Regions from separate parts of the Deinococcus yavapaiensis KR-236 genome, predicted to be linked through region 1. Evidence: riboswitches for the same ligand, from Rfam matches in the RefSeq annotation. Region 1 holds a riboswitch; each other region holds the start of a gene.
What was found. Region 1 has a riboswitch for cyclic di-GMP ahead of DES52_RS19960 (glycoside hydrolase 5 family protein). Riboswitches for the same ligand answer to the same signal wherever they lie in the genome.
Positions count from the first base shown of each region.

Region 2: linked by a shared signal. The riboswitch ahead of DES52_RS02965 (NPCBM/NEW2 domain-containing protein) and the one ahead of DES52_RS19960 (glycoside hydrolase 5 family protein) in region 1 are both predicted to bind cyclic di-GMP.
Region 3: linked by a shared signal. The riboswitch ahead of DES52_RS17525 (LptM family lipoprotein) and the one ahead of DES52_RS19960 (glycoside hydrolase 5 family protein) in region 1 are both predicted to bind cyclic di-GMP.
Region 4: linked by a shared signal. The riboswitch ahead of DES52_RS04620 (glycoside hydrolase family 30 protein) and the one ahead of DES52_RS19960 (glycoside hydrolase 5 family protein) in region 1 are both predicted to bind cyclic di-GMP.

Region 1 covers NZ_QJSX01000021.1:43,088-48,420, forward strand. The annotation lists gene DES52_RS19955 (acyltransferase family protein) at 1-386, shown strand, start outside; gene DES52_RS19960 (glycoside hydrolase 5 family protein) at 410-2,197, opposite strand; cyclic di-GMP riboswitch class II at 2,255-2,338, opposite strand; gene DES52_RS19965 (HD domain-containing protein) at 2,498-3,181, opposite strand; gene DES52_RS19970 (ABC transporter ATP-binding protein) at 3,325-5,109, shown strand; gene DES52_RS19975 (ABC transporter ATP-binding protein) at 5,106-5,333, shown strand, end outside.
Region 2 covers NZ_QJSX01000002.1:111,803-117,135, reverse strand. The annotation lists gene DES52_RS02975 (NPCBM/NEW2 domain-containing protein) at 1-65, opposite strand, end outside; gene DES52_RS02970 (exopolysaccharide biosynthesis polyprenyl glycosylphosphotransferase) at 316-1,767, shown strand; cyclic di-GMP riboswitch class I at 2,017-2,091, shown strand; gene DES52_RS02965 (NPCBM/NEW2 domain-containing protein) at 2,103-4,391, shown strand; gene DES52_RS02960 (glycosyltransferase family 2 protein) at 4,516-5,333, shown strand, end outside.
Region 3 covers NZ_QJSX01000016.1:3,980-9,312, forward strand. The annotation lists gene DES52_RS17495 (metallophosphoesterase family protein) at 1-98, opposite strand, end outside; gene DES52_RS17505 (hypothetical protein) at 580-903, shown strand; gene DES52_RS17510 (ASCH domain-containing protein) at 1,149-1,670, shown strand; gene DES52_RS22620 (hypothetical protein) at 1,819-2,103, opposite strand; gene DES52_RS17520 (hypothetical protein) at 2,571-2,789, shown strand; gene DES52_RS17525 (LptM family lipoprotein) at 2,919-3,503, opposite strand; cyclic di-GMP riboswitch class II at 3,507-3,589, opposite strand; gene DES52_RS23035 (cation:proton antiporter domain-containing protein) at 3,975-4,394, opposite strand; gene DES52_RS23040 (cation:proton antiporter domain-containing protein) at 4,446-4,925, opposite strand; gene pstS (phosphate ABC transporter substrate-binding protein PstS) at 5,253-5,333, opposite strand, start outside.
Region 4 covers NZ_QJSX01000003.1:88,170-93,502, forward strand. The annotation lists gene DES52_RS04600 (amylo-alpha-1,6-glucosidase) at 1-771, opposite strand, end outside; gene infC (translation initiation factor IF-3) at 902-1,489, shown strand; gene rpmI (50S ribosomal protein L35) at 1,669-1,869, shown strand; gene rplT (50S ribosomal protein L20) at 1,873-2,244, shown strand; gene DES52_RS04620 (glycoside hydrolase family 30 protein) at 2,313-3,794, opposite strand; cyclic di-GMP riboswitch class I at 3,804-3,878, opposite strand; gene DES52_RS04625 (glycosyltransferase family 2 protein) at 4,080-5,333, shown strand, end outside.

The DNA of each region.
Region 1 (5,333 bases):
TCACGTTCTCGACGACCTTCCGAAACCTCACCGGAAACGGCGGCGGCGTGGTCTTCGGCGCGTCGGACAGCACGGATCGCTCTGGACGCCATCAAGTTCGCTTCAGCGACGACGGCACCGCGCTGTTCTGGGGATACTTCGACGCGAACGGCGACTTCGTCGGGCAAGGCTCGGCGAAGACGCAAGCTCCGGGAACGGCGCCTCACATCCTGCGCGTCGACACGACGCCGAAGACGTACAGCCTCGCGCTCGACGGTACGAACGTGGCACGCGACGTGCCGCTTCGAACGCCGTCGGGCCGCGTCGGCTTGCAAAGCTCGGCGGGCACCGCGCGTTTCGAAGCCGTCGAAGTCACGCCGGGCAAGGCGACCGCGTCCTCTCCTTGAAGAAGGGCGCGGTCGCCGCGACGTCAGTAAGTCGCTTTCGCCGCGCCGAGCGCGCGCGCTTCGAGCAACTCGACGGGTGAGGACGAGGCGGCGGCCATCAACCGCCACGTGCCCGACACCTCGGAACTCGTCAGCTTCATCGTGTACGGCGACTTGCCGCTCAGGCCGTAGAAGTTCAGCGTCGTTCCGTCGAGCGTAAAGGTCAAGGCGCTTCGATCGACCTTGATGCCCATCGTGCCGAGCGCCGTTCCGAGCCCCGCGTCGGAACGCGTGCGCGCCATCTCGACGTTGTTGACGAACAAGCGCCACAAGCGGTTGGACTCTTCACGCCGCACTTGAATCTCGCGTCCGCTCGTCGCGTTCACCACCCCGATGGCGAGACCGTCGCTCGTCGGTACGTTCACTTGCCGGAAGCGCAGCGAAAACGTCACCGAACCCGAGTATCGCAAGGGCGCCGTGAAGTAAGATCCGCCCGCGTCGAGATTCACGCCGGCCGGGAGGGGCGTCGTGCCGTCGATGCCGTTCACCTTACCGAGCGTCGCGCGTCCGTCGTACAGCGACACGGGCGCTTCGCCGTTCGTGCCGTACTGATTCGTGAACGCCCGCGCGAAGGACGTGCTCGCAGGACGAGGCGCGCCGTTCTCGTCGATGAGGCCGAAAGGATTGCGGTACGACGTGGGGGCGGGGTCGAACGCCGCCCACGCGATGAGCCCCTCGAAGCCGAACTTCTCGGCCCAGTACACGCTTTCCTCGACGGCTCGTTTTTGCATCTCGGGCGTGCTCGGCGTGCTGGGCCGCGTTCCGACGGGCAGATTCCACTGCACGTTCGGGACGATCATGCCGTTGTCGTCGTCGCGCGCGGGCCAGCCGAGTTCGGACAGCACGACGGGTTTGCGCTGCGTGTTGTTGTCCTGGATGTAGCGGAAGATGGTGGCGGGCACCGCGTACGGCCAAAAGCCGTTGTCCGCCCACAGGTAGCTGTTGAACGTCAAGGCGTCGGACAGTTCGTAGATGCTGCGGCTTCCCTCGGGCGCGTCCGGAAACGACTTGAAGGTGTTGTCGAACGCGGCGGAGTTGACGTACACCTGCAAGTCCGGGGCTTCCTGCCGAATCGCCGCCTTGAGCTTGCCCATCCAAGTGAGGATGCGCGTCGCGGTCGTCGCGTCCGCCCACGCTCCGAAGCCGTCGGGCTCGTTCTTGAGGTTGACGCCGCGCACGTTGGGCTTCGTGCGAAGCAGACGGACCAGCCAGCGCGTGTACGCCTCGTGGTACGGGTAATTCGATTCGAGCGTGTCCCAGTTGAATCCGCCGTGCTCGTTGGTTTCCTCTTCCATGAACAGCGTCGGCAGAACGTCGAGGCCTTCGCTGGCGGCGATGTCGATGAAGCGGCCCACCGTGGCGAGGCGCGCGTCGTTGAAGTGCCCTTGACCGTCGGTGAAGCCCAGCGTGCCGAGGTTGCGGTACTCGACGTCGTAGAAGAGGAATACGCGAACGGTGTTGATGCCGAGGTCGCGCTTCATCTGCTGCAAGTCGGCGCGGATGTCGCTCTCGGTGAGGCGGCCGTCCTCGAACTCGGGCCACCACATGGGATTCACGGCCTTGCGCGGCCAGTACATGCTGCCCTTGAGCTTGGCACCGGACGTCGTGAGGCCCGTCGCGACCACGCGCCGCGCGTTCGGCGCGGCGGTCGAGCCGTTTCCGGAGGAGGTCGAGGGGAGAGGCGTCGGAAGACGCGTGCACGAGGCGAGGATCAATGCCGTACTGAGAAGCGCGAAGACTCGGGTCGAACGGCGGCGGTGAAGTTGATGCATGAGAAGCCGATTCCCTTTCGGTTGCCTACTGGCGCGGAAGGCATAAAAAGCGAGAAGAACTGCGAGGTCGGTCGCACCACTGGCTCCCCCTGCTCGAGGTGCCCGGATTACAGAGCAGGGTTCAAAGCCTCCTGCGCGGTTTCGCGCGCGAGGAAAACGACAAGCGTTGTGTTAACACTATATGAATTGGATGTGCAATCGTGATGAGGAACATCATTTAGAATTGCTCAGAAGGTTCTATACACGTTTCTCACTTAAAGAAACGTTGCTCTCCTGAGCGACAGCCTCGCGAGAAAGAAGTCAAAGTCGTGTCGGGTCGAAGTCGCGCGACTTCACACGCGAACTTCCCGCCGCGTGCTGAAGCGCGTCCACCGTGCGGCGAAGCTCGCGAATCAGCGCGACCAAGCCACGGCGCTCCCGCACGTCCTCGTCTTGCGCGCGACGCTCGAACGTCTCGGCGAGTCGCTCGTAATACCACAGCGTGCCCGAACGTCCCGCCGTGAACCGCTCGAACACGGTCTCACCGACGTCGCTCGTCAGGAAGTCCAGCAGGATCGCCCGCACGTTGTACAGCTTGTCGGCGCCCGACACCAGAAGCGTCGAGGCGTCCTTGAGGGCCAAGCGATCCAGGTACGCCACCTTGCGCTCGGCCCACGGCGCCTTCACGCCACGCTCGTCGGGCGCCGCGTCCGTGCAACCCCACATGAGACGCGCGACCTCGTCGCCGAACGACTCCTCGATTTCGCCGGCGATGTCGAGCGCGCTGCGCCCCGTGTTCGTCGGGCCGTCCTCCAGCGCGTCGTGCAGCAGGCCCGCGATCGCCTCGTCCTCCGAACCGCCGAACTCCAGCACGAGGCTCGTCACGCCCAGCAGGTGCGCGACGTACGGCGTACCGCTGCCCTTGCGGGTCTGCACGGCATGCAGGCGCGCGGCGAACACGAGGGCCGACTCGAAGCGGGGCGACAAGGACGGGGAAGAGGTCATGCACCGACCGTACCACGACCGCCAAAGGTCGGCGTCGCCGTTCGCGCCCCGCTCGGCGCCTTCGAACGGTGAACGTGCCCGCATCCGTCTTCGACACGCCTCCAGCCCACCTGTGCGAAACTGCCTTCTCGAATGAGGTCGACATGCTGCAAGTCCTGACCGAACTCGCGCCCTACCTGCGACGCCACACTCGTCAGTACGTGATAGGCGCGGTCGCGGTCGTCCTGACCGCCTTTTTCGTCACCCTTTCTCCTCGCGTGCTCGCTCGCGCCATCGACGCGGTCCGCAGCGGCCAAGCCGACACGGCCACCTTGACACGCTTCGCCGCCACGCTCGGCGCGATCGCCCTCGGCGCGGCGTGCTTCAACTTGCTGCAACGACGGCAGATGATCGTCGCGTCACGGCAAATCGAGACGGAGTTGCGCGACGACCTGTTCACGCACCTCACCACCCTGGACCGCCGCTTCTACGACCGTTCGCGCACGGGCGACCTCATGAACCTCCTCGCGAGCGACCTCTCGACGGTGCGCGAAGTGCTGGGTCCGGGCCTCAACATGGGAAGCCGCGTGACCCTCATCGCTGTCGGCGCCCTCGTGGGGATGTTCACCTTGCAACCGTTGCTCGGAACCCTCGTCGCCGTCGCCGCGCCCGTCATGGTGAGCGCGGCGGCGTTGCTGCGCCGCCGCGTCGCGGCCCGCTTTCAAGCGTCCCAAGCGCAACTGTCCGACATCGCGGCGCGCACCCAGGAAAACTTTGCGGGCGCGCGCCTCGTACGCGGATACGCCCTCGAACAGCGGGAACTCGAGGTCTTCGAGGCGCTCAACGAGCAGTACGTACGGCTGAACTTGTCGCTCGCGCGCGTCGAGGCCGCCTTGCCCGCCGTGATGAGCTTGCTGATGGCCGCCGCGTGGCTGACGATTCTTCTGATCGGCGGCCGCCTCGTGATCTTCGGGGCGGGCCTCACGGTCGGCGAGTACGTGGCGTTCACGACGTACCTCGCGCTTCTCGCGGGGCCCGTCGTCGACATCGGCCGCATGCTCAACATCTACCAGCGGGGCGCCACCTCGTGGAGCCGCTTGCAGCGTCTGCTGCTCGAACGTCCGCGCGTCGCCGACTCGGGCCGGACCGACCCCTCGGTGTCGGAATTGCGCGGCGACTTGGAATTTCGCGACGTCACGCTGCAAATCGGCGGCGTGACGCTGCTGTCGCACGTGAACTTGCGGGTGCAAAGCGGCACGAGCGTCGGGATCACGGGCCGCACGGGCGCCGGGAAGAGCTTGCTCGCCGCGCTCGTCGCGCGGCAATTCGATCCCACCGAGGGCCGCGTGCTCATCGATGGGCACGACGCGCGCGCCCTTCCCCTCTCCGTGCTGCGCGAACACATCGGCTTCGTGCCTCAAGAGCCGTTCTTGTTCTCGGACACGCTCGCGCAGAACATCGCGTTCGGCCTCGCCGAGACGCGTGACCCGACCGGACCGCGCGTGGCGCCGCCGGGCCGCGTCCAAGAAGCCGCTCGGCTCGCCGTGCTCGACGCGGACGTCCAGACCTTTCCGAATCGGTACGACACGATGCTCGGCGAGCGCGGCGTGACCCTCTCGGGCGGGCAACGCCAGCGCACGGCCATCGCTCGGGCGTTGGCGCGCGAGCCGCGCATCCTCGTACTCGACGACGCCTTGTCCGCCGTGGACAGCCACACCGAGCGCGCGTTGCTCGGCAACTTGCGGGGCGTGATGCGCGGGCGAACCGTCCTCGTGGTGTCGCACCGCGTGTCCGCCCTGAGAGACCTCGACCAGATCGTGGTGCTCGACGGCGGACGCGTCGTGGGGCGAGGCACGCACGACGAATTGATGGCGGCGGGCGGCTTGTACACGGACTTGGTGCGGCGGCAACGCGCGGACGACTCGCACGACGCGGGGGAGAACTCGTGACCGCCACGCCCGCGCCCGCTCCGACGGCGTCCGAAGCGCACCTGCGCGCCCGACTGCTGATCTTCGCCAAGCCGTACTGGCGCGTCGCCGCGCTCGCGCTCGTCACGATGCTGACCTTCGCGCTCGTCGACACCGCTCTCGTGAGCGTGCTGCGTCGAGCGGTCGACGAGGCGCTCGCTCCGATCGGCGCGTTTCGCGACCTCACGCCCGCTCGGCGTTACGAC
Region 2 (5,333 bases), on a different contig from region 1:
GAGCAGGCGCTCAGGACGGCGAGAGAACACGAAAGCAGCAAGACGGGGCGACGTTTGAACAACATAGGGCTTCCTTTCGAGCGGGCGCGATGCGACCTTGACCCGCGTATGGAGGGTTTCGCCCAGTGTTGACGGCGGCGCGTAAATGCATCGTTGCAGCGAGGTCGAGGAGACGTCGCCCGGACGAATTTCAACGAACACGAAAACCAAAATGAGGAAAAAACGCGCGATTTTGCGTTCTCGTAACGACGCGGGACGCAGCATGAGGCGCGGTTCGAGCAGTACCGCCCAAGCAAGATGCCGGGAGCAACCGAAATGCAGATACTGTGGCGCAACAAAGGATCGAAGCCGTCAACTCTCAAAGTCAGCGCGATCTACCGTCGACAACGCTTTCACAACGGGATGGTCCTCGCCGTCAGCGACGTCGTGACGCTCGCCGGTTCGTTCGAGTTGGCAGCGCGCGTTGTTGGCGCGATTTCCCACGCGACGACAGGAATCACGTCGTACTCGCTCGAAGGTCTTCCCGTCCTCGCCGCGTGGCTCCTCGGAGCGTGGAGCTTGCGCTTGCTGCCGAGTTGGGGCATGAGCCCGCCCGAGGAGCTCAAGCGTCTGACCACCCTGCTCGCCTTGACGCTGGGATTGTCGGTGCTCCTCGCGCTCGCCGCTCGGCAAGACGCGCTGACCCTTTCCACGATCGGCGTGGCGTGCGTGTTCGCGTGGCCGCTGTTGCTGCTCGTGCGCGCGTCCCTCAAGCACTTGCTCGTGCGTGACGGGGCGTGGGGAGTGCCGACCGTCATTTACGGCGGGGCGCGCACGGGCGCGCTCGTCATCCAGTCGTTGCGCGAATACCCGGGGTACGGGTACTTGCCGGTGGGCGTGTTCGACGACGACTTGTCGCTGCAAGGCACGAGGACGCACGGACTGCCGGTGTTGGGAACGGCGTCGGACGTCTCGGTGACCGCGCCCGTCGCGGTGCTCGCCATGCCGGGAGTGGCGCGCGAGCGCATGCTCGCGTTGTTGGAAGGGCCGCTGAGCCAGTACCACCGTGTCGTCGTGATTCCGGACTTGTTCGGGTTGGAAGCCTTGTGGGCACAGGCCCGTGATGTCGGCGGGGTGCTGGGCTTGGAGTTGTCGGGACCGTCCGAACGTCCGATGTCCTTGATGGGAAAGCGCGTCTTCGACGTGGTGTTGACGGTGCTGTCGGCGCCGTTGTGGGTGCCGCTGTGCGCGGTGCTGGCGTTGTTGATCTGGCTCGAGGACCGCGCCCATCCTCTTTTCTTGCAGCGTCGCATCGGCTTGCACGGAAAAACCTTCCTGACGTGGAAGTTCCGTACGATGGTGCCCGACGCGGAAGGCGTGCTGCAGCGTCACCTCGCGGCGAACCCGGCGTTGCGCGCTGAGTGGGAAGCGAACCACAAGTTGCAAGACGATCCGCGTGTGACGCGGATCGGGCGCATTTTGCGCAAGTACAGCCTCGACGAGGTTCCACAACTCGTGAACGTCTTGATCGGGGAGATGTCTTTGATCGGGCCGCGTCCCTTGCCGGAGTACCACGTGCAGGCCTTGTCGCACTCCGTTCAGCTCGTCAGGACGCGCGTGCGGCCGGGCATGACGGGATTGTGGCAAGTCTCGGGTCGTTCGGAGGCGGGCAACGCGGGCATGGAGCGGTGGGATCCGTATTACGTCAACAACTGCTCGCTTTGGTTGGATCTCGTGATTCTGGCAAGAACCGTCGGCGCGGTTTTAAAAAGTTCAGGTGCTTACTAACAGTTTTCTAATTTTAACGCCTTTTATGTGATTCACGATCACAAACTTAAGGCTTCATATTCTTTGTAAGAGGACCGTAAGAGCGGTCCTCTTACTCTTTCGTTCGTCGCTCGAGCGCTTGGCAACTTCGCCACGACTTGCGATGGTGAGAATCCTTCGTGAATTCATGATCCGGTCTTTATCAAATTTTTCATATTCTCACCGGATTGTTACGAAGTAAACTTGCCCCAGTTTCGAGATCCCCACGTCCACACGAAACGGCAAACCCTCCGCGAGGAGGCGACGCAAAGCCACAGGACTCTCCGAGTCAGCTGGGCTACCGAAAGAGGATGCACATGCACACCAACCGCTCCGCGCGTTCTTTCCGTCTGTCCCTTGGACTTTCCATCGTCACGCTCGCCCTCGCCGCCTGCGGCGTCACGCCGACCCCCGTCACGCCTCAAACGCAACCCGCTCTTCCCGAGGAATCGTCCACCGAAAGCGCGAGCGCGGCGTGGACGCTCGACACGAGCAACCTCTTGACGGCGCAAGGATTCGTGGCGGGCGACAACGTCCTCAGCGGCCAAACGCCCGTGAGCGCGACGAACGGCTACGGCCCCTTCGAGAAGGACATGAGCAACGGCGGGGCGAACGCCGCCGACGGAGCAGTCATTACACTGCGTGGCGTGAAGTACACCAAGGGCCTCGGCGTACATGCCAACTCCTCGTTGACGTACAACCTCGGCGGCCGCTGCACGTCCTTCACGGCGACCGTGGGCGTCGACGACGAAGTACGCGGGCGCGGCAGCGTGGCCTTCCAAGTGTTCGCCGACGGCGTCAAGCTCTTCGACTCGGGCCTCGTGACGGGCTCGAGCGCCGTTCGCAACGTCAACGTGAACGTCGCGGGCAAAAACGAGCTGAAGCTCGTCGTGACCGACGGCGGCAACGGCATGGACTACGACCACGCCGACTGGGCCAACGCCATGGTCCGCGGCTGTGTCACGGACGCGTTCCTGAGTGACGTTTCCCCTGTCGCCACCACGAACGGCTGGGGACCGGTCGAGCGGGACATGAGCAACGGCGAGCAGGCGGCGGGCGACGGTACGCCCATCTCGATTCGCGGCGCGAAGTACGCCAAGGGGATCGGCACGCACGCCAACTCCAGCGTGACGTACAACCTCGGCGGCAAGTACGCGTCCTTCACGGCCAGCCTCGGCGTGGACGACGACGTGAGCGGACGCGGCAGCGTGACCTTCCAGGTGTTCGCCGACGGCGTCAAGCTCTTCGACTCGGGCCTCGTGACCGGAGCCAGCCCCGTCATGCCCGTGAGCCTCAACATCGCGGGCAAGAACGAACTGAAACTCGTCGTGACGAACGGCGGCGACAACCTCGACTACGACCACGCCGACTGGGCCAACGCCAAGGTCAGCTCGGCCGCTCCGACGACCGTCACGCCGTCGCCTACGCCCGCTCCCGCCCCGGCACCTGCACCTGCACCTGCACCCGCCCCGGCGCCCACGCCTTCCCCTTCGATCGTCTACAGCGCGCCCATCGTCATCTCCAAGGGCGGCACGTACAGCGGCAACTGGGAAAGCCTCGATCCTTCCGTGCCCGCCGTCAGCATCAAGACGTCCGAGCCCGTCATCATCGAAAACTCGAACATTCGCGGACGCGGCGACCTCATCAACGGTTGGTACGGACGCGTCACGGTTCGCAACGTCAACGGCTACGGCCTCAACCCCAACCGCTCGGGCTGGACGACGGGCCGCTTCCTGAGCCTCGAGGAGTTCTACAGCGTCCGCGTCGAGAACAGCTACATGGAAGGCACGACCGGCATGTACTTCCGCAAGTACATCGGCAGCCCGGCGGCCGGCGAAACCGTCCAGATCATGCGCAACCGCGCCAAGAACATCGACGGTCGTACGAGCAACGGCGTGGGCGGTTACGACGGCAACGCGTACTCGCGGCAATTCGTGCAGTTCAACGCCGTGCAGCAACTCCCGAACGCCGAGATCGCGTGGAACGAAGTCGTCAACGAGCCCAACAAGAGCTTCGTCGAAGACAACATCAGCATGTACGTCTCGAGCGGCACGGCCACCAGCCCCATCCTCATCCACGACAACTACATCCAAGGCGGTTACCCCGTGCAAGCGGCGACGGGCGGATACAGCGGTGGCGGCATCATGGTCGGCGACGGCATCACGTCCGATCCTCTCGGCAACGGATACGTCAACGTCTACAACAACCAAGTCGTGAGCACCACGAACTACGGCCTGGCCATCGCGGGCGGCATCGGAAGCAAGGTGTACAACAACCGCGTCCTGTCGAGCGGCCTGCTGCCCGACGGCACCAAGATCAACGCTCAAAACGTCGGAATGTACGTGTGGGACATGAGCGGAGCCGCCAAGCTCACCCCGTCGACCTTCGGTGCGAACGTCATGCAGAACAACGTGTCCGGCTGGGTGAAGTGGAACACGGACGGCACGAGCTTCAACAACGCCTGGTGGATGCCCGACTGCGGCATCGGCGGCGGATCGTGCACGGGCAACACCGTCCTCGGCGCCATCACGCTCTCCACCGAAAGCCAAGAATTCCAAACGTGGCAGGGCAAGCTGGCCTCGAACAACGTCAAAGTCGGCCCCTGATTCCGCGCAGAACAAGGACTCAAGGAGAAAAGGAGACCCGAGCTTCGGCTCGGGTCTCCTTTTCTCCTTCTCGTATCCCGATTAACGTTTTGCTGACGCCCGCCTCGTTACCGTCGTACACAAGATGTCGATCCGCTCGTTTTCAGTCATCGTGGCGCTTCATAATGCCGAGCGTTACCTGACGCGAACCCTTGACGCGCTGCGCGCGCAGACGTGGCGCGACTTCGAAGTCGTGATGGTCGACGACGGTTCGACGGACGCCAGCGCCGAGATCGCCGCTCGCTACCGCGACGAAGACCCTCGCTTCACGCTGCTGCGCACGCCCAACCGTGGCATTTCGCCCGCTCGCAACCTCGCCGTGCGTCACTCCGGCGGAGACTGGCTCGCCGTGTGCGACGCCGACGACACGTGGCATCCCGAGAAGCTCGAACGCCAAGCGGCATTCATCGAACGTTGGAACGAGCGCGAACACGAACCCATCGTCGCGCTCGGCACGAGCGGGCTCGTCATCAACGCGCGCGACGTCATCACGGACGTCATCGACGTGCAGGCCCGACCTCCCTGGCGCGAGCTCACGCGCACCCCGCCGATCATCGTGCCGTTCTTGCTGATCAACTCGTCCGTGGTGATGCGCCGCGACGCCTTCGACCACGTCGGTGGGTACCGCGCGGATTACACGCCGACCGAAGACACCGATTTGTGGGTGCGGCTTTCGGAAGTCGGCGCGGTCGTCAATCTCCCCGAGCTGCTCATGTCGTACCGCGTTCACGGAACGAACGTGTCGGAAGGCGCCTACATCGGCATGCTCCTCAACGCGCAGCGCGTCTTCGTGAACGCCGATCGTCGGGCGAACGGCTTGCCGGAATGGACGCGCGACGAGTACGACGTCGCGCTCAGAACCGATCCGGAGCGCTTTCGGCGCGTCATGCGCACCTTGCGTCA
Region 3 (5,333 bases), on a different contig from region 1:
TCCGCGCCGCTGACTTCAAAGTACGTGACGTTGCGCGGCAGCAGGCCGCGCCACGCGCCCGGCTCGCGCTCGACGCGGACGTCATGATTGCCAGCCATGAGGAAGGTGCGCTGGTACTTCTCGGCGTGCCGTTCGAGCCAAGCGCGCGACCTCTTCGAAGCGGCTCATGCTCGTCAAGTTGCCCGCGTGAATCAGCACGTCGCCGCCAGGCAGCTTGACTTCATGACTGTGCACGTCGGGGATGCACGTGATGTTCAAGCGACTTCCGTGAAGCTCAGGGTACAAGGTGCGGCAGAGTCAATAGGATGCTCGTTCTTTCGCGACCCTGTGTTCGTTATCGATGACGCTGCTCGAAGCTGAAGTCGCGTCTGACCGTCAGGCCCCCACACCTGCAGAGTGCTTCATCGCAAGGGGGGATGGCCGTGGTGCTTATCCTGCGTTCGTTACTGAGTGTCCATCGTTAGCCTTTACTGCTTGCTGCGGTCTTGGTCGATGGACTTGCTGCCATGACTTCTGAGCTCAAGCTGTCTTTTCCTAACATGAAGGTTTTTCCGCGCGAGCTGAGCTTATGGTGAGGAGGTGGAGGCGTTTGAGGTCGGAGAGGTCGTCATCATCGAGCGAAAGGGGCGCCCTTGGCGGCAGGACACCATCGCGACGATCAAGGACGAATTGCTCATGACGGAACGCGGTCACTGGTATGAAGTGGCAACGCGGGCGCGCATTGATTCGGGTGATGATCGCCCAAAGGATTTCTTGGTGAAGTGCACGCCCGAGCGGCTTGCGTACTTAGAGGTGCGCGCCTTCTTGAAAGCGGCCCCGACCTTGAACGTCGAAAAGTTGTCCCTCTCCACGTCAGTGGAACTGGCGAGACTTGCGAAGATCTTCCTTGAGAAGCTCACCTGACACCGTCTCAAACATGCTGGTATCGCACGAGCGTAAACGCGTGGAGGAACACGCCTCCGAAGCGAGACCACGGTAGATTTGCAGTCAGTCACCCTTCCGCGGGCATGTCACTCACGACGTTCGTGCTCGCAGCGTGTGATGAGGTCGGCGTAGAGGTGTTGGTAAACTGACTCGTACGGAACTGACGGTTCCGAGGCGCTCGACACACTCGACTTTGAGGTCATCGTGAACATCCGAGACAAAGAGTGAACGCCATTCGAGGCATCACCCTCCGCCACCCCTGGGCGTTCTGCGTCGCACGCCTCGGCAAGGACGTCGAGAATCGAAGCTGGCGACCCGAACAACAAGGCGGGAACGTCGGCATGTCCCTCGCCATTCACGGCGGCGCCCTGCCGAAAGGGGACGCTCTCGAAGAAGCAGTCGACAACGCACGTCACGTCGATCGCTGCATCCTCACCGACGACTACCTCAACGCCCGCCCGAACGACGCGAAGACTTGGTTGGAGCAACGCGAGCGCTTGACCGTGGGCGATTTCATGACGCTCGGCATTGTCGCCGTGGCTCGACTCACCGAAGTTCGAACGGACTCACCGAGCGTGTGGGCGGTCGACGGTCAGGTGCACTGGTGCTTGTCGGATGTCGTAACACTGCCGGAACCTGTGCCGCACCGTGGGGCACAAGGACTGTGGGTGTTGACGCCTGAAGCTCTTGGGGCGGTGCGGCACCTTTATAAGCAGGCGAAGACTTCAGGCGTCTTCCCGACTTGACTGCCGAGGAACCCGTGTCACCTGAGGTGCGCGTCATAGCGAGACGTACGAATGCGGCAACGGCACCCCCGCATAGAGGCGCTTCGGCAGGTAACAAGACAAGTTCAAGCGCCTCCTGAGACGGGAAGGCGCTGTTGGCAGGTCAAGGTCACCGAATGGCGAACACGCTCATGCACACGTCACAGCCACCACGAGCGTACGTGTTCGGCGAAGGCCGATCTCGCACCTCCAGCACGTACACCTCTTGCGGTGTCGCGTCATGCCCGTACTGCCGACTGCCCCACGGCACGGTGAAGCCAAGACTCGTGTTGTCGAGCATGCTGCGTTCTGCGGCCGTGACACTCCTCGAGGAGAAGGCGAAGGTCTTGACGAACTTCACTGGCGCGTTCGGGTCGTTCGGGTACGACAAGCGCGCGTTGTCCGTCGCGCGCATCGCACAACGACGAGGCCGTCTCCGTCCCGTTGCGTTTCACGGCGAGCGCTTCGCGGGAGGTGGCGTGCCTTGAGCGAACGCGGAGGACGCCAGGAGTGGCAGGAGGAGGGCGCGCATGTTGCCTCATTTCAGCATGCTCGGTCGTCATTGCCCGTCGAATTCGCCACGACGGTGACCCGCCTTCACGGCGGTGGTACCCGCGTTGTTGGACGTGCGATCGAAGCGAAAACGTGGTCGTGACGTACTGCCTCAGCACGATGGCGCGTCACGCGAACCACACGCAAGGGTGAGTCCGGCCCTCGTGTCACCTTCGTCGTGCAAGAGCCGCCGCCAAGGGCCGTGGGCATCGCGCGCTCATCTTCAAGTGAACAAGGGATACCTTTTCGTTCGTGTGGATGACTGCCATTGCACTTCAGGTGTGTAAGCACGATCGAAAACAGATCAACCTGCGCGCTTCCCATCGCCGCATGCGCTTCATCGACCGCGACGTGCAACACTTCGAGAAGACGACCTCAAACGCTGGAGGAGGTTCGCATTGCCGCATCATGTTCAAACGAGGAGCACCTGTTCCCGACGTTGGCGACGTCGTGAAGTACGCGGGTGACGCCTACCGCGTCGAACGCCTCATCAACCAAGAAACGCGCGCCTCAGACGCGATCGCGTACGCCGTACAAAGCACGATCTGAAGCAAGGCCGTTCGTCGGCCATGCGGTTGTGCCCTTCTGGAACGCGCGGAATGCGGGCAGGGGTGACAAGAGCCATGCCCCTCGGAGGAGGGGTATGGAAGGCCAACGTTGCTGAAGTGAATTAGGGAATCAATACACGACGATGGGTGTGTTCGGCAGCGCGACTTTGATTGAGTTCCACGTGACGAAAAGGCCGCCATCTGCACCGGAGGTGATGCGCGGTTCGCCGTCTTGCATCCAGCCGCTGCGATTTCCGTCGTCACCCGTGCAGGACAAGTCCGTGGGTGCGTTCGTGTCAGTGCTCGAAAACCCCTTGAGGTTGTATCCCGTCCACTGTCCTGTCTTACGCGCTTCGTAGGTGATCGTGGCGTTGATGTTGCTGGTGCGCTTGACGGTGCGCGTGATGGTTTTGATTTCACGGTCGCGGCCAACTTCGACTTCCTTATAGCAGTCGAGTTCGTAACGCACGCTCTGCTCGAACGTGAAAGTCACGTTTTGCACGTATCGTTGCGCTTGGGCGTTGTTCCAATTGAAGGCGGTTTGAACGTCGCCTTTGCCGACCCAGCCGACGCCGTTGCTGTCGACGTTCACGCTTTGCGCGGTGATGGTCGACTGGGGAAGCGTGTCGAGCGGGGTTTGTCCGCAGGCAGCCAGGGTGATGGCGGAGGTGAGGACGAGGACCGCGGAGAGGGTGCGACGCGCGCTGTTGTTCATAAGTCTCCTGAGAGCCGGTCTCACCACTTGCTCCACCCATCCGAGGTGACCGAGTTGCAGGATGAGCTTCGTTGCATCTCATGAGTTGAGAAGGTGTCAGCGAAGCTTGAAAGGGCTCACTTCGCTTGTGCGGGGCTGAGGTGAGGGTAGAAGAACGTCGCGACGCTTCTTACGTTCGCCTTGATGTTCTTACCCTAACAACATTCTACTCATAACCTTGTTACAGTCTTCTTACAACGACAGGAGCTGCGCGACTGACGAAGGCTCCCGTAAACGAACACTGCTGAACGACCAACAATGCCAACAGGCCCGCTCCTTGTCGGAAGAGCGCGCCTTCCACGAGTTTCTCGATGCACGCGCTCCTCCGAAGAACTCAGGGCCGCTCGACGAGCGAGCCGTCCGACACTCAACTCTTGCACCACGATGGAGAAGACCACCACCACGTACGTCATGACCAACAGCACGTCACGCTCACTTCCCGGCGGAAGACTCAGCGCCAACGCAAGACTGATCGCGCCACGCAAACCACCCCACGTCATCACGCGGCGCGTGAACGGGGAAAACGCGTCGCGTCGCCGCCGCAGCATTCACTAGGAGTTGCACGCTCAGCGCCCCAAGCAGCAGCGCCGTTCCGGAGAAGCGCAACACCACGACTTCCAACGCGAGCAGCACGAAGAGGAACGTATTGAGCAACGCGTCGAGCAAATGCCACAAGCACTCGAAATTCTCCCGTGAAGACAACGCCGCTGGAATGCGGTCCGTCAGCGATCCGATCAGGAAGCCCTCCGCGACGGCCGCGAGTGGCGCGAACACGCGCCACTGCTCCGCGAGCGCTGTGCACGCCAAGACCACCGCCAGTGACACCAGCACCTCCACCACTAAATCACTCACCGTTCGTAACGCCACCCCGCCAGCCGTGCCGACCGCCGCGCCGTGCGCTTCTTACGCGAAGTTGCGCGCGACATTCAACGGTGACATCCCACCCGCGTTCTCGTGCGCTCCTCCGGCGAGACTCGCGAGAACGACGAATGCCACCACGCCCACACCGTCGGTGAACAACGATTCGCCCGCCATGAGCGTCTCGATGCGTCTTGGAACGCGCGCTTGCTTCAAGATGGCCAAGACGGCCACGAGATCGGTCGGGGAGATCAACGCGCCGAACAACAACGCGTACAACCACGACACGTCGATTCCGAAGAGTCGCAGAAGCCCGAAGGTGAGCGCTCCGACGACAAAGGTGGACACGAGAGTGGAGATCAACGCGAACGACACGACAAGTCCGCGTACTTGCCACAAAGCGTGGGAGTTCATGCCGAGCGCACCTGCGAACAGCAGAAACGACAGCACGCCTTGAAACACGAAGTTCGTGAACTCGATCTCACGCACGAGCGCGATGGCTTGCCGAGCAACCGACAAGTCCAACGCGACGAGTAGAGGGTCGCGCCGCTGGCCGCGAAACCGGCGATGGTGACGCCCATGGCCGCCGGAAGGCGAAGGTAACGCGCGTTCCACCATGACATGGCGGCCGTCACGGTCACGAGGAGAGCGAGGAGGTTCAGGTCACGCATCGTGGCATGGTCGTGCACGAGGAAGCTTGTCGAGCGCGGTTGTATGAAATTTCGAACCGTGCACCCCCAACTAAGAATCGTTGTGGGTGCACGGTTCGGCCTTCGTTCGAACCTGAATCGGTGATGGCCAAGCGTTCAGGGAGGCCGCTCGGTTGAATCGGTTGGAAGCGCGCGTTGCGTCTCAGGGCAGCGGCTTGCCGTTGAACGTCAAGGTTGCGAGGAGCTTCTTAGCGCGGTTCACCACTTCGCTTGCCAGTTCACC
Region 4 (5,333 bases), on a different contig from region 1:
CCGTCTTGCCGTCTCGTCTTGCCACGCTTGCCACGGATCGAAGGACGCGTCGCCGAGGCCGTCGATCACGAGAGCGAAGCGGTGCGTGCCCGCTTCGAACGTGACGCGCCACAAGTCCACGCTCGCCGCGACGTCCGTGCTCGCCTCGCCACGCTCGGCCTCCGCGCGAAGGTGAAGCCGCTGCGGAGAGGCGTGCGGTTCGAGGGGCGTGACGTCGGCTTCGCATCGCAGCCGCACGCGCAGGAAGCGGCCGCCTCGAATCGTCACGCTGTCCGCGTCCCGCTCGAACGTCAACGCGGGCAGTTCGTCGCGAACGGCGTGCATGTCGCGGTCGGTGAACAGCCCGCCGAGCGTCAAGCTGCCCGTCTCGCTCGCCTCCACCTCGTACAGCAACACGAGCGCGCCCGAATGCCTCGGCATGAAGGCCCGTCGCCGCACCCGGGTGCCGAGCGCGAATTGGACGCGCTCGGGCAGCAAGTCCGTCAAGTTCACGCGCTCCACGCATCCGAGCCCTTCACCTTCGAAGGCGAGGGGCGCGACCTCGAAGGCGTGCAGCGTCGTGCGCCGACCTTCCACGGCGAGGGTCTCGCGCGCGGCGATCCACATCACGTGCCGCTCCACGGGCGGGGTGAAGCTCACGGCGAGGCCCGAGTACGACCGGGTCGGCACGCCATGAAGCGTCGAGAGCGAGAAGCCGCCCAAGCCGTCGGTCAGCAGCACCTCACGCGAGAAGTCGCGCACGGCCGAACTTCCAAACGAAAGCGTTCGCACCGCTCAATCGTAAGGCGTGCTTAAGCCGAGCAGCCTTTCGGACGGGTGTTTTCGTGAGCTTTGATGTAAGATGAAGGTCACTGCCAGAACGGTAGGCCTGCGGCGGGCCCGAGGGCTCGCTCCACGAGAGGTGATAAACATAGCCAAAGAGCACAAAGTCAACGAGCAGATTCGGGTCCGTCAAGTTCGCCTGATCGACGACGAAGGCGGGCAAGTCGGCATCATCGACACGAGGGAAGCGATCGCCATGGCGCGTCAAAAGAACCTCGACTTGGTGATGGTCGGCCCGACGGCGGTTCCGCCTGTCTGCAAGCTGATGGACTACGGTCGTTTCCGGTACGAACAGCAGCAGAACGAAAAGGAAAACCGGAAGCGAGCCCGTGCTCAGGAAGTCAAGTCGATCAAGTTCCGCGTCAAGATCGACGACAACGACTTCACCACGAAGACCAACCACGTGCGCCGCTTCCTGGAAGAAGGCCACAAGGTCAAGGTCACGATCATGTTCCGCGGTCGCGAGCGTACGCACCCCGAACTCGGCGAGAAGATTCTCCACCGCGTCGCCGACACGCTCGCCGATATCGGCACGCCCGAAAGCAACCCGAGCATGATGGGCATGGACATGAACATGATCATGGCTCCCAAGCCTGGCGTGGTCAAAAAGTCCGAAAAGCGCCCGGACGATCAACTCGATCAGCAACCCCCGGCGGCGAGCGCGTAACCCGGCGACGAAACAGGAGAGGCGCTTGCCTCTCCTGTTCGTTTGCCGTACACTGTCAAGGCTGCCTTTCAGGGAGCACAAGCAGAGCTCAGGCGATCAACGCTGCCGTCTCGAAACGACACGGCGCGGCCTGACTCTCAGGCGACGGCCGTCAGTGTCGTTCGTCTCCAAGGAGCAACATGCCGAAGCAAAAGACCAAGAAGAGCGCCAAGCGCCGAATCAAGATCACGGCGACCGGTAAGGTCATGGCGTTCAAGAGTGGCAAACGCCACCAGAACACCGGGAAGTCCGGCGACGATATTCGCGGCAAGGGCAAGGGCTTCGTCCTGGCCAAGAGCGAGTGGGCACGCATGAAGGCCATGCTGCCGGGAGGGAAATAAACCATGCCACGCGCAAAGACCGGCATCGTTCGTCGCCGCCGTCACAAGAAGGTCCTCAAGCGCGCCAAGGGCTTCTGGGGTTCGCGTTCCAAGCAGTACAAGAACGCCTTCCAGACGCTTCTCAACGCCGCCACGTACGAGTACCGCGACCGTCGCAACAAGAAGCGTGACTTCCGCCGCCTGTGGATTCAGCGCATCAACGCGGGCGCGCGTCTGCACGGCATGAACTACTCGACGTTCATGCACGGACTGAAGCTCTCGGGCGTCGGCTTGGACCGCAAGGTGCTTGCCGACATCGCCGCGCGCGAACCGCAAGCCTTCGCGGCCCTCGTGGAAGCGTCGAAGAACGCTCGCACGAATAACGTTCAAGCGTAAGCCCCCGAAGAATTCACGAAGAGAGAAGCGCTCCCCGATCGGGGAGCGCTTCTCTCTTCGTGGGTCCGTTACAAGGGCGCCCAGGTGAAGGTCGCCACGGCACCCGGCACGAGCATCACCGTGAAGGACTTGCCCGCTTCGCGTACTTTCACGCTGCGACTTTCGCTCGCGCCGTTCAACACGATCAAGGCGCGCGTGCCGTTGGGGTTGCGGAAGGCGACGCTTTGGACGTTGCCGACTCCGAAGGTCGTGGAGGCGACGCGCCGCGCGCCGGGCGAAACGAACTTGGCGGCGTGTCCGAGCGCGTAGTACTCGACGTTGTACCGAATGGCGCTTCCGTCGCTCGGAATGGTGACGACGCCTCGGCAGTTCCCGCAACCGCCGTTCGTGGGACCGCCGACGTCGTCGAGCGCGAGGTTCCACAGCAACACCGTCTTCGCCCAGTTTCTCGTCGCGCCGATCACGAGGTTCTCGACGTTCCACTTCAGATTGTCTCCGAAGTTCGTGGCCCACCCGCCGCCCGAGCATTCCGTGAAGTACACGTCCTTCGTGGGCCACGCGGCTTGCACGGTCGACTGGGCGCTCACGTCGCCCGCGTAGCAGTGAAAGGCGCTTCCGGCGAGGTAACTCGAGGCGGCCGCGTCGCTCAGCAACGTTTGGGCGTAGCTCGGCTCGTCCCAGTTGTGATCCCAACCGAGAAGCTTCGTTTGCAAGCCCGCCGCTTGGAAGGTCGGCCCGAGGTGCTGTCCCACGAAGCGTGCGGCGTCCGAAGCTTCGAAGCGCATCGACGGGTACGCGGTCGTCTCGTGGTGCGGTTCGTTTTGTAACGTCACCGCGTCGATCGGCACGCCCGACGCTTCGTAGGCGCGCACGAACTTCAGGAAGTAACGCGCGTACGCGTCGTACGTTTCAGGCTTCAAGCTGCCGCCGCTCAACGTGCCGCTCGTCTTCATCCAAGCGGGCGCGCTCCACGGGGACGCCATGAAGCGCACGCGCGCACTGACCGCGCGAATCGCGCGGGCCGTCGGCAGTACGTCCTGCTCGTCGCGGGCCACCGAGAAGTTCGCCAGCGTCTCGTCCGTTTGGCCGGCGGGCACGTCGTCGTAGGTGTAACTGCCGAGCGCGAAGTCCGACGCGCCCATGGGCACGCGCAGGTAACTGAGGCCGATGCCGAGCGCTGGATCGAAAAGCTTGCGCAAGACCTCCGAGCGTCGCGTGGCGTCGAGCTTCGAGTTGAGAAGCCACGCGCTCGACTCGGTGAGCGCCGCGCCGAAGCCCGCGATCTCCTGGTAGGTCCGCGTCGTGTCGACGTCGATGGTGTACGTGGTGCTTCCTGCGTCCGCTCGGAAGCTCAAGTCGCTTTGCCGGGCGAGCAGATTCTTCGCGTCGGCGGTCGTCAGTACCATTTGCGCCGCGGGCGCGGTGGTTTTCGTGCCTCCACCCAGCGCTTGCAGATCCGACGACGTCGCGTCGAGCGTCGAAAGTGGCGCTCCGCACGCGGAAAGCAGAAGGGTGAGCCCGATGAACAAGCGTGTCGGTACGTGCTTCATGGTCCTCGTTTCGGTAACCCGGCCGACTTCGAGAGTCCCGTGGCTTTGCGTCTCTTCCTCGCGGAAGGTTTGCCGTTTCGTTCGAGAGCTTCGGCGCCTGAACCGCTCTATTTTAGTGTGAAACTGCTGAGGTGTGAGTGAAAAACTGCAGATGTGGATAGAAGGCCGACCTTCTATTCGCCGTCACGACTCTTGTCTCCTTCTTTTTCTATGAAGACGCCCCCCTGATCGACCCAGCAAATATCGGGCGTCGAACCTTACGCTCGGGATTGCCGGAGTAGAGCCATGCAGCAAACCCCCCTCGATTCCCAAGTACCTCGACTGCCGCTCAGCACGCAACCGACGGTGTTCCTTGTCGAACCGGACGATCACCGTGCAGGAGAACTCGTCTTGGAACTCGTCGGTCACGGGTATGAAGTCGTCACGGCTCCTTCCGATGACGGCGCGCTTCCCTTGCTGCGAGAAGTGCAACCCGACATCCTCATTACCGCGTCCACGTCCGAGCACATAGACAGCGTGCGCTTCATTCAGCAAGTGCGCTCCGACTCGACGCTCGAAGACCTCCCCATCATCGTCTTGACGCACAAGGAAAGCATGCGCGACGTCATCGACTCGCTCGAGGCGGGCGCCGACGACTTCGTTTCGAGGCCGGTGAACGCCGAGGAACTGCACGCCCGCATTCGCGCCAAACTCGCGCGTCCGCCCACGCCACGCTCGCGCGTCGCGCGCAACCGCCGAACCGGCCTGCTGACCACCACGACCTTCGAAGGTGCCATGACCCGTGAAATGGAGCGCGCCGTCATCACGGGGCACTCCTTGTGTGTCGCAGAAATCCGAATCGAGGAGCTCGTCCGCCTGCGCGACCGATACGGCTCGGAGCTCGACGCGTCGGTCGCTCGTCAAATGACGGCGTTGCTGCGAGACCATCTGCGCCGCCTCGACGTCGTGACGCACGATTCCAGCGGCACGTTCACGGTGCTGATGCCCGAAACGCAGCCCGACGAAGCGATGGAGCGCGCTCGGAAAGCCGCCGCGAGAATCGTGTCGCATACCTTCACGATCCACGGCGACCGCCTGCGCCTCACCCCCTCCATCGGCGTCACCCTCTACCGTCGAGGCACGGACGCGGCGACACTTCGCGCGCAGGCGAGAACCGCGCTGGAATACTCGGCGTCCCACCTCGATCTGCTGCCCGTCTTGTACGACCCCGCCGTTCACGGACGCGCGCGTGTGCAAAAGCGCAAGTTCGCGGCGGACTTGCGCGAAACGCTTCGGCTGCCCGTCCAGATCCTCGTCGTCGGGCTCGCCCTCATAGGCGTGCCCTTCCTGATCTACTGCGGCCTCGCCCTCGCCGGATTCGATGTCACGCCCTACGTCTACATCCTCGTCGTGGTCGCGCTGCTCCTCACGGCGGCCCTGATTCTCGTGGAAGGCTTCTTGGCCTTCGACCCCATCCAGCCGCCTCAGCAGCCTGGCGCGCCTGCCCCACCCGCGAGCGCCATCATCGCCGCGTACCTTCCGAACGAGGCGGCGACCGTC